2 regions of the Mycetocola sp. BIGb0189 genome follow, and region 1 is predicted to be linked to the other one. Evidence: riboswitches for the same ligand, from Rfam matches in the RefSeq annotation. Region 1 holds a riboswitch; the other holds the start of a gene.
What was found. A riboswitch is a leader RNA that binds a small molecule or an ion and turns the genes downstream of it on or off. The one in region 1 is predicted to bind thiamine pyrophosphate.

Region 1 (6,646 bases):
CGCTGTTCCAGACCATGGAATACTCCACCGACACGCGCCAGATCAATCAGTGGGCGCCCCTGCTGATGACAAAGCGTCTGGCCGGCGATACATATGCGGCCACTCGGATGAGCGCCGGAACCGACGTGGACTTCGGCGCGCTGACCCATGAACTGATGGACGCCGCGGTGACCTCGGGCGCCAAGCTGCGCCTCAACCACGAGGTGCGCGGGCTGAAGAAGCTGGCCGATGGGACCTGGCGCATCCGCTCGCGTGATCTGGTGGGTCGCACCCCGCGTGAGATCAACGCCAAGTTTGTGTTTGTGGGTGCCGGCGGATGGGCGCTCAAGCTGCTGCAGAAGTCGGGCATCCCCGAGATCAAGGGCTACGGAGTCTTCCCGATTTCCGGGGCGTTCCTGCGGACCGACAACCCCGAGATTGTCGCCCAGCACTCGGCCAAGGTGTACAGCCAGGCCGCGGTGGGTGCCCCGCCGATGTCGGTGCCGCACCTGGATGCGCGCGTGGTGGACGGCCAGTCGAGCCTGCTGTTTGGGCCGTATGCCGGATTCAGCCCCAAGTTCCTGAAAAACGGGAACCTGTGGGACCTGATCACCCAGCTGCGTCCGGGCAACATCATCCCGATGCTCGCGGTCGCCAAGGACAACCCCTCGCTGATCTCGTACCTGCTCAAGGAGTTGACGGCCTCGCGGGCCAAGAAGCTCGCCGCGCTGCGTGAGTTTATGCCCACCGCCGAGGCCAAGGACTGGCACCTGATCGTGGCCGGTCAGCGCGCCCAGGTCATCAAGAAGGATCCGAAAAAGGGTGGCATCCTGCAGTTCGGCACCGAGCTGATCGCCGCCGGAGACGGCTCAATCGCGGGTCTGCTGGGCGCCTCACCGGGGGCCTCCACCGCCGTGCCGATCATGATCGATCTGCTCAAGCGCTGCTTCCCGAACGAGTACTCGGGCTGGGAACGTGAACTGACCCGGATGATCCCGACCCTCGGCACCAACCTCAACGACGATCCCGACCGCGCCCGCGCGGTGCTGGCCGAGACCGCCGAGGTCCTACAGATCGAGCTCTAGGCGTCCCCGCTGTGAGCGAGCCGGGGCAGCGGATGCCCCGGCTCGCTTAGACTGGTCCAATGGCGAAACTGTATTTCCGCTACGGGGCGATGAACTCGGGCAAGAGCACCGCCCTGCTGCAGGCCGCATTTAACTATGAGGAGCGCGGGCATCGTGTGCTGCTGGCAAAGCCGGGCATCGATACCAAGGCCGATGGCGCGATTAGTAGTCGTTTAGGCGTGAGCCGGCAGACCGATTTTTTGATCGGTGGGGGCACCGATGTGCACGAGCTGTTTGCTCGCGCGCGCGGCGGCGAGCCCGTGCACGCGCTGCTGGTGGATGAGGCGCAGTTCCTGGAGACCACGCAGATTGATGCGCTGCTGGAGATCGCGCTGCTGGAGGATGTCCCGGTGCTCGCCTACGGCATCCGCACCGATTTCCAAACCGTGGCCTTCCCCGGATCGCGTCGCCTGCTGGAGATTGCTCACAGCATCGAGGAACTCAAGACCATCTGCCGTTGCGGGCGCAAGGCGCTCTTCAATGCGCGCATCGAGAACGGCCGCTTCGTCTTTTCCGGCGAGCAGGTGGTGATTGACGGCACCGAGGCCGGCTACGAATCCCTGTGCGGAAACTGTTATCTCACCGAGTGCGGCGGCAAGATGCCCACTCTCGTACGTGAGCTGAATGAAACGGAGCTGGCCCGATGAAGATTTCGGTTATCGGATGCGGATACCTGGGCGCGGTTCACGCCGCCGCGATGGCGACCCTCGGTCACGAGGTGGTCGGCCTGGACGTGGACGCCGAGAAGATTGCCTCGTTGGCTGCCGGCCGTGCACCCTTCTATGAGCCCGGGCTGCCCGAGCTGCTCTCCGAGGCCGGCGCAAGCGGGAACCTCCGGTTCACCACCGATCCCGAGCTCCTGCGCGAGGCCCGCGTGCACTTCCTCGGTGTGGGTACCCCGCAGGCCGCCGATGGCGGTGCCGCGGATCTGAGCTACCTGCACGCGGCCCTGGACACCCTGCTGCCCCGGTTGTCTCCGGGGGACCTGGTGGTGGGCAAGTCCACCGTGCCGGTGGGCACCGCGGAGACGCTGGTCGCGCGCGTACGGGAGCGCGGGGCCGAGCTGGCGTGGAACCCCGAGTTCCTGCGCGAGGGCTTTGCGGTTCAGGACACCCTGCGCCCGGATCGCCTGGTGTATGGGTTTGCTGCCGAGAGCCTGGTCCGTGAGGGAGAGAGCGTCAGCGCTCCCGGACGCGAACTGCTGGACGAGGTCTACGCCGATGCACTGGCCGCCGGGACCCCGCTCGTGGTCACCGACTTTGCCACCGCCGAGCTGGTGAAGGTCGCCGCCAACGCGTTCCTGGCCACCAAGATTTCCTTCATCAACGCGATGGCCGAAATCGCCGATGTGACCGGCGGTGACGTGAGCGATTTGGCCACCGCAATCGGGTACGACAACCGCATCGGATCACGTTTCCTGCGTGCGGGCATCGGCTTCGGCGGCGGCTGTCTGCCCAAGGATATCCGCGCGTTCTCGGCGCGGGCCAATGAGCTCGGGGTGGGGGAGTCGCTGGGCTTCCTGGCCGAGGTGGACGCCATCAATCTGCGTCGTCGCGACCACGTGGTGGAGCGAGCCGAGGCGATCTTGGGAGACCTCGCCGGTCGCCGGATTACGGTGTTGGGACTGGCGTTTAAGCCCGATAGTGATGACGTCCGAGATTCACCGGCCCTCGATATCGCGACCCGCCTGGCCGCCCGCGGTGCCGTGGTGACCGCGACCGATCCACAGGCGGTTGAAACCGCCCGCCGGCACACCCCCGAACTCAACTATGTGACCTCCACCGATGCGGCCCTGCGCGGTGCCGAGCTGGTGCTGGTTCTCACCGAGTGGTCCGAGTTTAGAAACCTGGATCCCGTTGCTGCCGCGGCCCTCGTGGAGGCTCCGATCGTGATTGACGGACGCAACTGCCTGGACCGCGCGGCCTGGCGCGGCGCGGGCTGGGCCTATCACGGGCTGGGCCGCCGCTAGGCGGCCGCCGCGATTCGCCGGTAACCCGGCCGGGTGTGATAGCGTGACACCCGAAAACCACGTGACACGGGGTGCCCTCCGGGGCTGAGATTACACCCGTCGAACCTGATCTAGCTTGTACTAGCGAAGGGATGTCGCGCATGTCGCGCACGCCAGAAAACCTTATTTTCCAGACCCAGACCGCCCTCGAGCGGGTGCGTGAAACCGCGCCGCTCGTGCAGAGCATCACCAATGCGGTGGTCACTAATTTCACCGCCAATGCGCTGCTGGCGCTCGGGGCGGCCCCGGCGATGTGTGACATCGTCGGCGAGGCCGGTCCGTTTGCCCGCATCGCCCAGGGCCTGCTGATCAACCTCGGCACCCCGGTGCCCGAACAGCGTGAAGCCGCCCGGGAGGCCGTGAGCGCCGCGAACGAGGCGGGCACCCCGTGGGTGCTTGATCCGGTTGCCATCGGCGCTCTGCCGGTCCGTACGGCCCTCGCACTGGAGCTGCGCGAGCTTCGCCCCACCATCATTCGCGGCAACGCCTCGGAGATCCTGGCGCTGGCCGAGGCGGGCACCGGCGGACGCGGCGTGGACGCGACCGACGGGGTCGAGAGTGCGCGGGATGCCGCGGTGGCACTCGCCCGTCGAACAGGCGCGGTCCTCGCGGTCTCCGGGCCCACCGACCTGATCACCGACGGGGAGCGGTTTGTGCGCCTGTCCAACGGTCATGTGCTGCAAACCCGGATCACCGGCGGGGGATGCGCCCTGGGCGCGGTCCTGGCGGCCTTCGCCTCGGTGGACGAGGACCCGCTGGTGGCGGCCGTGGCCGCGGTCAGCACCTACAACATCGCCGCCGAACTCGCCGCCGAGCGGGCACCACGGCCGGGTAGCTTCCAGATCGCGTTCCTGGACGCCCTGGACGAGGTCTCATCCGCGCACATCGCCGCTCGGATGGTGATCGCATGAGCCTGCCCCAGCCCGACCTCTCGGTCTACCTGGTGACCGATACCGCCCAGCTGCGCGCCGCCGGACACGATCCCGTGGGCGGTGTGCTGGCCGCGGTAGCCGGGGGCGTCAACACCGTGCAGGTGCGCGAAAAGGACGCGTCGGCCCGCGATTTCCTCGCCTACGTTGAGGCCCTCTCGGCGGCTCTGCCCGCGCATGTTTCCCTGATTGTCAACGACCGGGTGGACGTGTTTCTCGCCGCCCGGGTGCGGGCGGCCCGGGTGGCCGGCGTGCACGTGGGGCAGAGCGATCTGCCGGTGACCGCGATCCGTTCGCTGATCGGCACCGACGCGATTCTCGGGCTGTCCGCCAGTACCCCCGAGGAGATCGCGGCCGCCGCGGCCTCGGGGGTGGTGGATCACATCGGCATCGGACCGCTGCACAACACGACCACCAAGGCCGATGCGCCGGACGGGCTGGGACACCCGGCGGTTGCGCGACTCTCCGCCGCTTCGCCGTTGCCCGCGGTGGCCATCGGTGGGCTGCACGCCGCGGATCTGCCGATCCTGCGTGCGGCGGGCCTGGAGGGTGCGGCGCTGGTGTCTGCGATCTGTGCCGTCCCCGACCCCGAAGCAGCGGCCCGCGAGCTGCGTGCAGCCTGGAACGGAGCCGCGGCATGAGCGCGGACGTTGCCAACCTGAATCCGGAGGGCTCCGGTCCGGTCCGTGTCCTCTCGATCGCCGGCACCGACCCCACCGGTGGGGCCGGCATCCAGGCCGACCTCAAGTCCATCGCCGCCAACGGCGGTTTCGGGATGGCCGTGGTCACCGCGCTGGTTGCTCAGAACACCCGGGGTGTGCGCAGCGTGCACGTGCCGCCCGTGGCCTTCCTGCGGGAGCAGCTGGATGCGGTCTCGGATGACGTGGTCATCGATGCTGTGAAGATCGGGATGCTGGGTGACGCGGAGGTGATCGACACCGTCACCCGCTGGCTGGATGAGGTGCGCCCGCCGCTTGTGGTGCTCGATCCGGTCATGATCGCGACCAGCGGCGACCGGCTCCTGGCGGCCGAAGCCGAGACCGCGCTGCGCGGACTGCTGTCGCGGGCGCACCTGATCACCCCGAATATACCCGAGCTGGCAATCCTCGCCGAGGAACCCGCTGCCACCACCTGGCCGGGTGTCCTGGAGCAGGCGCTGCGCGTCTCCGAGCGCTATGCCGTACGGGTCCTCGCCAAGGGCGGACACCTGGAGGGGGCGCATGCTCCGGATGCCCTGGTTGATGCCTCCGGCACCCTGCCCGAGCGGGCGCGTGTGGTGGAATTCTCGGGTGTGCGCATCCACACCGAAAACACCCACGGAACCGGCTGTTCTCTCTCCGCGGCCCTGGCCACTCGAATCGCCGCGGACGGGGACTGGCTTGCGGCCATCGCCGAGGTCAAGCGCTGGCTGACCGAGTCGATCACCCACGCCGATTCCCTGCACGTGGGCGAGGGCCACGGGCCGATCTCCCACTTCGCCGGACTCTGGTCGCGCGGCGGCCTGGCTACCGAGCGTGCGGCCGGTGAGTACCTCGAGGACTGGTGGCAGGCCATTGCCCCGATCCGGCACCGGGCAAACACGCTCCCGTTTGTTGAGCAGCTTGGTGCGGGAACCCTCGATCGCGACGCGTTCACCTGGTACCTGGCCCAGGACGCGCTCTACCTGCGGGACTACTCCCGAGTGCTTGCCGAGGCCTCAAAGCTTGCTCCAACCCCCGAAGAACAGGCGTTCTGGGCTGCCGGTGCCAACGGGGCGATCGCCGCAGAGCTCCAGCTTCACCAGGGCTGGCTGCCCGAGGACGAGGTGTTCTCCACGCCGCCCGCTCCGGCGACCATCGCCTACGTGGATCATCTGTTGGCCGCAGCCGCGCGCGGGGACTACGCGGTGATCATCGCCGCGGTGCTGCCCTGCTACTGGCTCTATCAGGACATCGGGACCCGCCTGGTGGCGCAGTCACATCCCGAACACCCGTATGCGAGCTGGCTGGAAACCTACGCCGATGAGGCTTTTGCCCGCTCGACCCGCTCGGCCATCAGATATGTGGGGGAGGCCGTGCGTCGGGCGGATCCGGAGACGCGGGCGCGGATGTTCGAGGCCTTCGAGCGCGCTTCGGCCCATGAGGTCGCCTTCTTTGCCGCCCCGCTGGAGGCTCGAGCGGTTCCCGGACACGCCGAATGACACACCCGGCGTGCACATTCCCCCGCGGGTGTGCACGCCGGAAAACCGCGGAAACACGCTAAAAATGCGCCGCTTTTGGGGTCCGTGGTCAAACTCCGGATGAAAATCAGGTACTCTAATAGAGGTCGCAAGATCACCATCGGGGTGTGGCGCAGCTTGGTAGCGCGCTTCGTTCGGGACGAAGAGGTCGTGGGTTCAATTCCCGCCACCCCGACAGATGGAAACATCAAAGCCGGTCAGAGAAATCTGACCGGCTTTTGTTTTGCGCCGGGCCACTCACCCACTCGGCGGCTGTGCTCGTCCTCCTCCGCAGGGGTGCTCTCCTTCGCGCTGACGCAGGGCATACTGTCGCACGGCATACATGCGCACAAGACGCCCGCACACCTGGGTGTGCGGGCGTCTGAGGCGTGGCTGAGGCGTGTCTGAG
Region 2 (6,646 bases), on a different contig from region 1:
CGCTGGTCCTGGTTCTGCTGCTGAACTTCACCCAGACCCTGTTCACCAACCCGTCCTGGGAATGGGAAAAGGTGGGGAAGTGGTTTTTTAGCCCACCCATCCTGAAGGGTCTCCAGCTCACCATCGTGGCCACCGCGATCAGTGCCGTGGTGAGTTTCTTCGGCGGCATCGTGGTGGCCGTCGCCCGGCTCTCGGGTAACCCGGTGCTCAGCACCCTGAGTTCGTTCTACATCTGGCTGTTCCGCTCGGTGCCGCTGCTGCTGGTGCTCGTCTTCCTCTTCAACCTCGGTAATCTCTATCCCGAGATCGGCGTGGGCATTCCCTTCGGACCCCAGTTCACCGTCAACACGGTCGCGACCCTGACCCCGCTGGCGCTTGGTGTGATCGGACTCAGCCTGTCCGAAATCGCCTACAGCGCCGAGGTGGTGCGCTCGGGACTGCTCGCCGTGGACCAGGGGCAGCATGAGGCCGCCGACGCGCTGGGTATCCCCAAGCGTCGCCAGTTCACCCGGATCGTGCTGCCGCAGGCGCTGCGTTCGATCGTGCCCGCCTACGTCAACCAGATCATCGGGCTGATCAAGGCCAGCTCGCTGCTGTACTACGTCTCGCTGCTGGACCTGTTTGGGATCGCCCAGAACCTCGGCAGCACCTATCCCACCGACGTCATTCCACTGCTCGTGGTGGCCACGATCTGGTATCTGATCCTGACCAGCGTGATCGCCGTGGTGCAGTACTACATCGAGCGCTTCTACGCTCGCGGAACGGTGCGGGTTCTCCCGCCCACGCCGCTGCAGCGGGTGCGCCGGGCCTTTGGTTCGCGCCGAGCGACGGCGGGTGTGGCATGACCCAGGCCATTGCCGTGCACAACGCCACCAAGTCCTACGGGGATAAGACGGTGCTGCGGGGTGTGGACTTCAGTGTCGACGCCGGCACCGTGACCGTGATCCTCGGCCCATCCGGATCCGGTAAGTCCACCCTGCTGCGGGCGATCAACCACCTGGAAAAGCTCGACGAGGGATTTGTGTCCCTCAACGGAGAGTTGATCGGCGTGCGGGTCAAGGGGGAGCGGCTCAAGGAGCTGCGTCCCCGCGAGATCCTGCGTCAGCGCGCCAAGATCGGCTTTGTTTTCCAAAACTTCAACCTGTTTCCCCACCTGACCATCCTGGAAAACGTGAGTGAGGCACCGATCTCGCAGGGGATCAAACCCGCCGAGGCCCGCAAGACCGCCCGTGCGCTGCTGGCCCGGGTGGGCCTCTCCGATAAGGAGGCGAACTACCCCCGTCAGCTCTCCGGCGGGCAGCAACAGCGGGTGGCCATCGCCCGCGCGCTGGCCCTGGATCCCGACGTGATCCTGTTTGACGAACCTACCTCGGCGCTGGATCCCGAGCTGGTGGGCGAGGTGCTTGCGGTCATTCGCACCCTGGCCGGCAGCGGCAAGACCCTGATCGTGGTGACCCACGAGATCGGGTTTGCCCGCGAGGTGGCCGACCGGGTGGTCTTCATGGACGAGGGGGCCATCGTCGAGGAGGGCTCCCCGGAGCAGGTACTGACCGCCCCCGCACACTCCAGAACCCAGGACTTCCTGAGCAAGGTTCTTGCCTAGCCGCCCCGACCGGCACCGCCGGACAGCGCGACCCCAGCCCCGAAACACCCCCTAACCCGAACCCATCACAGAGGAACCATCATGACCATCATCACCTCCAAGCGGCTCCAGACCCTCGGCGCGCTCGCCGCCGCGGCCGCCCTGCTTGCCGGGCTTGCCGCCTGCTCCAGCAGCACCGAAGCCGCCCCCGCCAACACCGGAACCGTGACCGTTGCCGCGTTCTCCAACGGTGCCGGCACCGAGACCAAGATCAAGGTTTCGGCCGTAGAGGAGATCCGGAAGACCCTGCCCAAGAAGGTACTCGACTCGGGCAAGCTCACCATCGGGATCGGCGCACTGCCCTCGGGCTTCCCGCCGCTGGCATTCACCGGCGATGATAACGAAACCCTGACCGGTGCCGAACCCGACCTGGGCCGCCTGGTGGCCGGCGTCTTCGGACTCAAGCCCGAGGTGAAAAACGCCACCTGGGACAACCTGTTTGTGGGCATCGACACCGGTGCCACCGACGTGGGATTCTCCAACATCACCGACACCGAAAAGCGTAAGGAGAAGTACGACTTCGCCTCCTACCGCGGGGACAACCTCGCCTTCCAGGTCAAGGCCTCCAATAAGTGGGAGTTTGATAACAACTTCGAAAACCTCAACGGCCTGAATGTGGCCGTGGGATCCGGCACCAACCAGGAGAAGATTCTGCTGGAGTGGAAGACCAAGCTGGAGGCCGAGGGCAAGACCCTCACGGTCACCTATTTCCCCGATAACAACGCCACCACCCTGGCGCTGAACTCGTGCAAGATCGACGCCTACTTCGGCCCGAACCCGGGCATCGCCTACGGCAATAAGCTCACCGAGGGCAGCGCCAACCCCACCCGTACGGCCGGGATCTTCTCGGGGGCCGGGGAGACCCTGGAGGGCCTGATCGCCGCCACCGTGAAGAAGGACTCGGGACTGGCTCAGCCCATCGCCGACGCGATCAACTACCTGATCGAGAACGGCCAGTACGGCCAGTGGCTGGATGCCTGGGGCCTGAAAAACGAGGCCGTGAAGAAGTCCCTGGTGAACCCGCCGGGACTCCCGCTGGACAACAACTAGCATCCGGATTCGGAACCCCCATACCGTGCAGGTGTGGGGGTTTCGTGTGTCATGAACCCACACAGACCGGCATCGGGGTATCCGTATCCGGCCGAGCACGCTAGCGTGGGGGCATGACGAAAATCGCGTTGGACCTCGCAGACCGTTTTCAGAAGCTGGGCGTGCAAACCTCCTATGGTGACCCGGTCACCGTCGAGGGGGCAACCCTGATCCCGGTTGCGCTCACCGGCTTTGGTTTTGGCGCCGGGGAGGGTGAATTCGCCGAGGGCACCGAGGGGGAACCGGCCGGCAGCGGGGGCGGCGGAGGCGGCCTCTCCGTTCCCGTGGGTGTGTACGTGCGCAGCGGCAACGGCTGGCGCTTTGAACCCAACCTGCTCGCGACCATCGTGGTCTCGGTCCCGCTGGTCTGGGTGGCTGGTCGCATCCTCACCCGGCTGATCAAGGTGCTCAAGAAGTAGCCTGTCCCGAAGTATCGTGTGACGCCCGGTCCCCGCGTGGGGCCGGGCGCGCGCTATACTCGGGGTAACACGGGAGTCCGGGATCCACCGGGCTGAGAGGAAGGTACGTACCTTCGACCGTCAAACCTGATCTGGATCATGCCAGCGCAGGGAGGATAAGTTTCTCTAACCCGTGCCTCCATTTCTCATTAGAAAGGGGCACGTTCACAGTGTCTATTAAAGAAAATGCAGTGGTTCCGCCGCGTCTGAATTTCCGCTGGCGGGTTGTCGACATCGTTGTGGCCAGCGTCCTGGGTGTTGCCGTCGCCCTGATTTTTGTGGCGTTCAACCTCGGCTGGAGCGGGATCAAGGCCCCGTTTGAGGCCGTCCTGCCTGGATTCCAGGGTCTCCTGGAACCCGTCTGGTACATCGGTGGTGTGCTGGGTGCGCTGGTCATTCGTAAGCCCGGCGCGGCCATCTATGTGGAAACCGTCGCCGCACTGGTCTCGGCGCTGGTGGGAAACCAGTGGGGTGGTTTCTCCACGATTGAGGCGGGCCTGGTTCAGGGTCTCGGTGCCGAAATCATCTTCCTGCTCTTCGCCTACCGGGTGTGGAACCTGCCGGTTACGCTGCTGGCCGGGGCCACCGCGGGAATCTTCGGGGCGGTCAACTCGATCATCTTCTGGAGCCCGGGCGCCAGCTGGGGTTTCATCACCGTCTATGTGGGCGCTCAGATCATTGGTGGTGCGCTGATCGCGGGACTGCTGGTGTGGTTTGCGGTCAAGGGCCTCGCGGCCACCGGGGCGCTCAACCGATTTGCGGTGGGGCGCAGCCTGGGGGTTCGGGTTTAGCGTGACCTCGGCAACTTCGGTGGTACCGGCGGCCGTCAGCATCCAGAACTGGGGCTGGCGGCACGCCTCCCGACTCGCGTGGGCGTTGGAGAACGTGACCCTGGATATTGCGCCGGGGGAGCGGGTGCTGATCCTGGGCCCCTCGGGTGCGGGAAAATCGACCCTGCTGCAGGCGCTCGCGGGTGTCCTCGGCGGAGACGATGAGGGTGATACGCAGGGCAGCCTGACCGTGGATGGGCAGGACCCCGCGCATCAGCGTGGCCGCAGCGGCCTGCTGCTGCAGGATCCCGACTCGCAGATGATCCTCGCCCGGGTGGGCGACGATGTGGCCTTTGGCTGCGAAAACCTCGGGGTTCCCCGCGAGGAAATCTGGGTGCGCGTGCGCGAGGCCCTCGACGCGGTGGGGCTGGATGTCCCACTCGATCGCTCAACCCAGGCACTCTCGGGCGGGCAGAAACAGCGCCTGGCTCTCGCCGGGGTGATTGCGATGCGTCCGGGGCTGCTGCTGTTGGATGAGCCCACCGCAAACCTGGATCCGGTGGGCGTCGCCGAGGTGCGCGATGCCGTGGGCCGTGTCCTTGACCAGACCGGTGCCACCTTCGTGGTGATCGAGCACCGGGTGGATACCTGGCTGCCGCTGGTAGATCGCGTGGTGGTGTTGGGCGCCGGGGGCGCGGTGATCGCCGATGGACACCCGGATGTGGTGCTCTCCGAGCGCGGTGCCGAACTCGCGCGCGAGGGCGTCTGGGTTCCCGGCCATCCGCCCCGTGTGTCACTGCCCGCCGCGCAGCCCGCGGGGGTCGATCTCCTGGACGCCCGGAACCTGGTCACCGCCCGGGTGCGCGGGATTCCGGTGGGATCCCCGGTGACCACCACCGTGCGTGCGGGGGAGGTGCTGGCCATCACCGGGGAGAACGGTGCCGGTAAATCCACCCTCGCGCTGACCCTCGCGGGTCTGCTGCGCCCCGAAGGCGGTGAGCTGCGGGCCACCGCGGAGCTGAACCGCGGGCTCGGCGATTCACCCATCGCCTGGAAGTCCACACAGCTCCTCGAACGCATCGGGACCGTGTTTCAGGATCCCGAACACCAGTTTTTGGCCACCACCGTGCGACGGGAGCTCGAGGTCGGGCCGCGCGCTCTGGGGCTCGATCCGGCCGAGGTGGACGCGCGTGTCACCGACGTTCTGGACCGGCTGGGCCTGAGCGCACTGGATCGCGCGCATCCCTTCACCCTGTCCGGAGGCGAGAAGCGCCGGTTGTCCGTGGCGACCGCTCTGGTGTCTCGGCCGAGCATTCTGGTGCTGGATGAGCCCACCTTTGGGCAGGATGCCGGAACGTGGGCGCGGCTGGTCGAGCTGATCGGCGCGCTGCGCGCCGAGGGCTCGGCGATTATCACCGTCAGCCACGATGCCGAGTTTGTGGCGGCCCTGGCCGATCGCACCCTCACCCTGACGGCGGGATCCGCGGAGGTGGCCGCATGAGCGCGCTCGCCGGAACCGCCCCCGCACTCACCGCGCGCAGTACCGCGGTGATCCACCGGACCAATGCGGTGACCCGGCTGATCGTTCCGGTTCCGCTGACCATCGTGCTGCTGTTGACCCTGGACTGGGTCTCGGCGGCCACGGCGCTGGCCGCGCTGGCGATTCTGCTGCCCTTTGCCGGGCTGACGCCGCGGCAGTTTTGGCTGCGCACGCTCCCGGTGTGGATCGCCGCGCCGCTGACCGGCATCACGATGCTGCTTTACGGCCGGCCCGATGGGACCGTGTACTGGGAGTTTGGACTGGCGCAGATCAGCGACGGCTCGATCACGATCGCGATCGCCACCGTGCTGCGGGTGCTGGCCATCGCGCTGCCCGCGGTGGTGCTGTTTGTGACCGTGGACCCCACCGATCTGGCCGACGGGCTCGCGCAGATCCTCAAGCTTCCCGCCCGCTTTGTGCTGGGGGCGCTGGCCGGGATTCGGATGATCGGTCTGTTCCTGGATGACTGGCGTGCGCTGGAACTCGCCCGCCGCGCCCGCGGCGTGGCCGACCGGGGCAAGATCCGTCGCTTTGCCGGCATGGCGTTGGCGATGCTGGTGCTCTCGATCCGTCGCGGCACCAAGCTGGCCACGGCGATGGAGGCCCGCGGGTTTGGTGGCACCACCACCCGCACCTGGGCGCGGGAGTCCCGCCTCGGTCGCACCGACCTCGCGCTGTTTGCGATTGGTATTGTGGTCAGCGTGATCGTGGTGTGGACAAGCGTGGCGACCGGCCACTGGAACTTCCTCTTTGGATAGGGCGGCGGCCGCCTCCCCGCAGGCGATCGATCGGGTTCGCACGCTCCTGGGCGGGTGTGTGAACCCGATTCTGCTGATTGACGGGCCCAGCGGTGCGGGGAAGTCCACCTTCGCCGATGAGCTGATCACGCACTGGCCGGCCGAGGGGACACCCACCCTGATCCGAATGGACTGGATGTATCCCGGCTGGGACGGCCTGGAGCCCGCCGCCGAGGCCCTGGCCCGAGACCTGGTGGCGCCGCTGCGCCGCGGCGAACCCGGGTTCTGGCACGGCTACGACTGGGAACGCGGTGTGGTGACCGCGGCGACCCTGGTCGAGCCCGGGAATCCGCTGGTCATCGAGGGCTGCGGCACGTTGGGGCCCGCCGGGGACCTGGCCGACCTGGGAA

Region 2: linked by a shared signal. The riboswitch ahead of M2390_RS04915 (ECF transporter S component) and the one ahead of thiM (hydroxyethylthiazole kinase) in region 1 are both predicted to bind thiamine pyrophosphate.

What each region holds. Positions count from the first base shown of each region.
Region 1 is NZ_JANUED010000004.1:41,582-48,227, reverse strand. It holds gene M2390_RS07265 (malate:quinone oxidoreductase) at 1-1,064, shown strand, start outside; gene M2390_RS07260 (thymidine kinase) at 1,124-1,750, shown strand; gene M2390_RS07255 (UDP-glucose/GDP-mannose dehydrogenase family protein) at 1,747-3,072, shown strand; TPP riboswitch at 3,130-3,221, shown strand; gene thiM (hydroxyethylthiazole kinase) at 3,213-4,022, shown strand; gene thiE (thiamine phosphate synthase) at 4,019-4,681, shown strand; gene M2390_RS07240 (bifunctional hydroxymethylpyrimidine kinase/phosphomethylpyrimidine kinase) at 4,678-6,219, shown strand; tRNA gene M2390_RS07235 (tRNA-Pro) at 6,360-6,433, shown strand.
Region 2 is NZ_JANUED010000003.1:37,206-43,851, forward strand. It holds gene M2390_RS04895 (amino acid ABC transporter permease) at 1-845, shown strand, start outside; gene M2390_RS04900 (amino acid ABC transporter ATP-binding protein) at 842-1,603, shown strand; gene M2390_RS04905 (transporter substrate-binding domain-containing protein) at 1,685-2,692, shown strand; gene M2390_RS04910 (spore germination protein GerW family protein) at 2,806-3,150, shown strand; TPP riboswitch at 3,210-3,321, shown strand; gene M2390_RS04915 (ECF transporter S component) at 3,360-3,980, shown strand; gene M2390_RS04920 (ABC transporter ATP-binding protein) at 3,982-5,460, shown strand; gene M2390_RS04925 (energy-coupling factor transporter transmembrane protein EcfT) at 5,457-6,257, shown strand; gene M2390_RS04930 (ATP-binding protein) at 6,316-6,646, shown strand, end outside.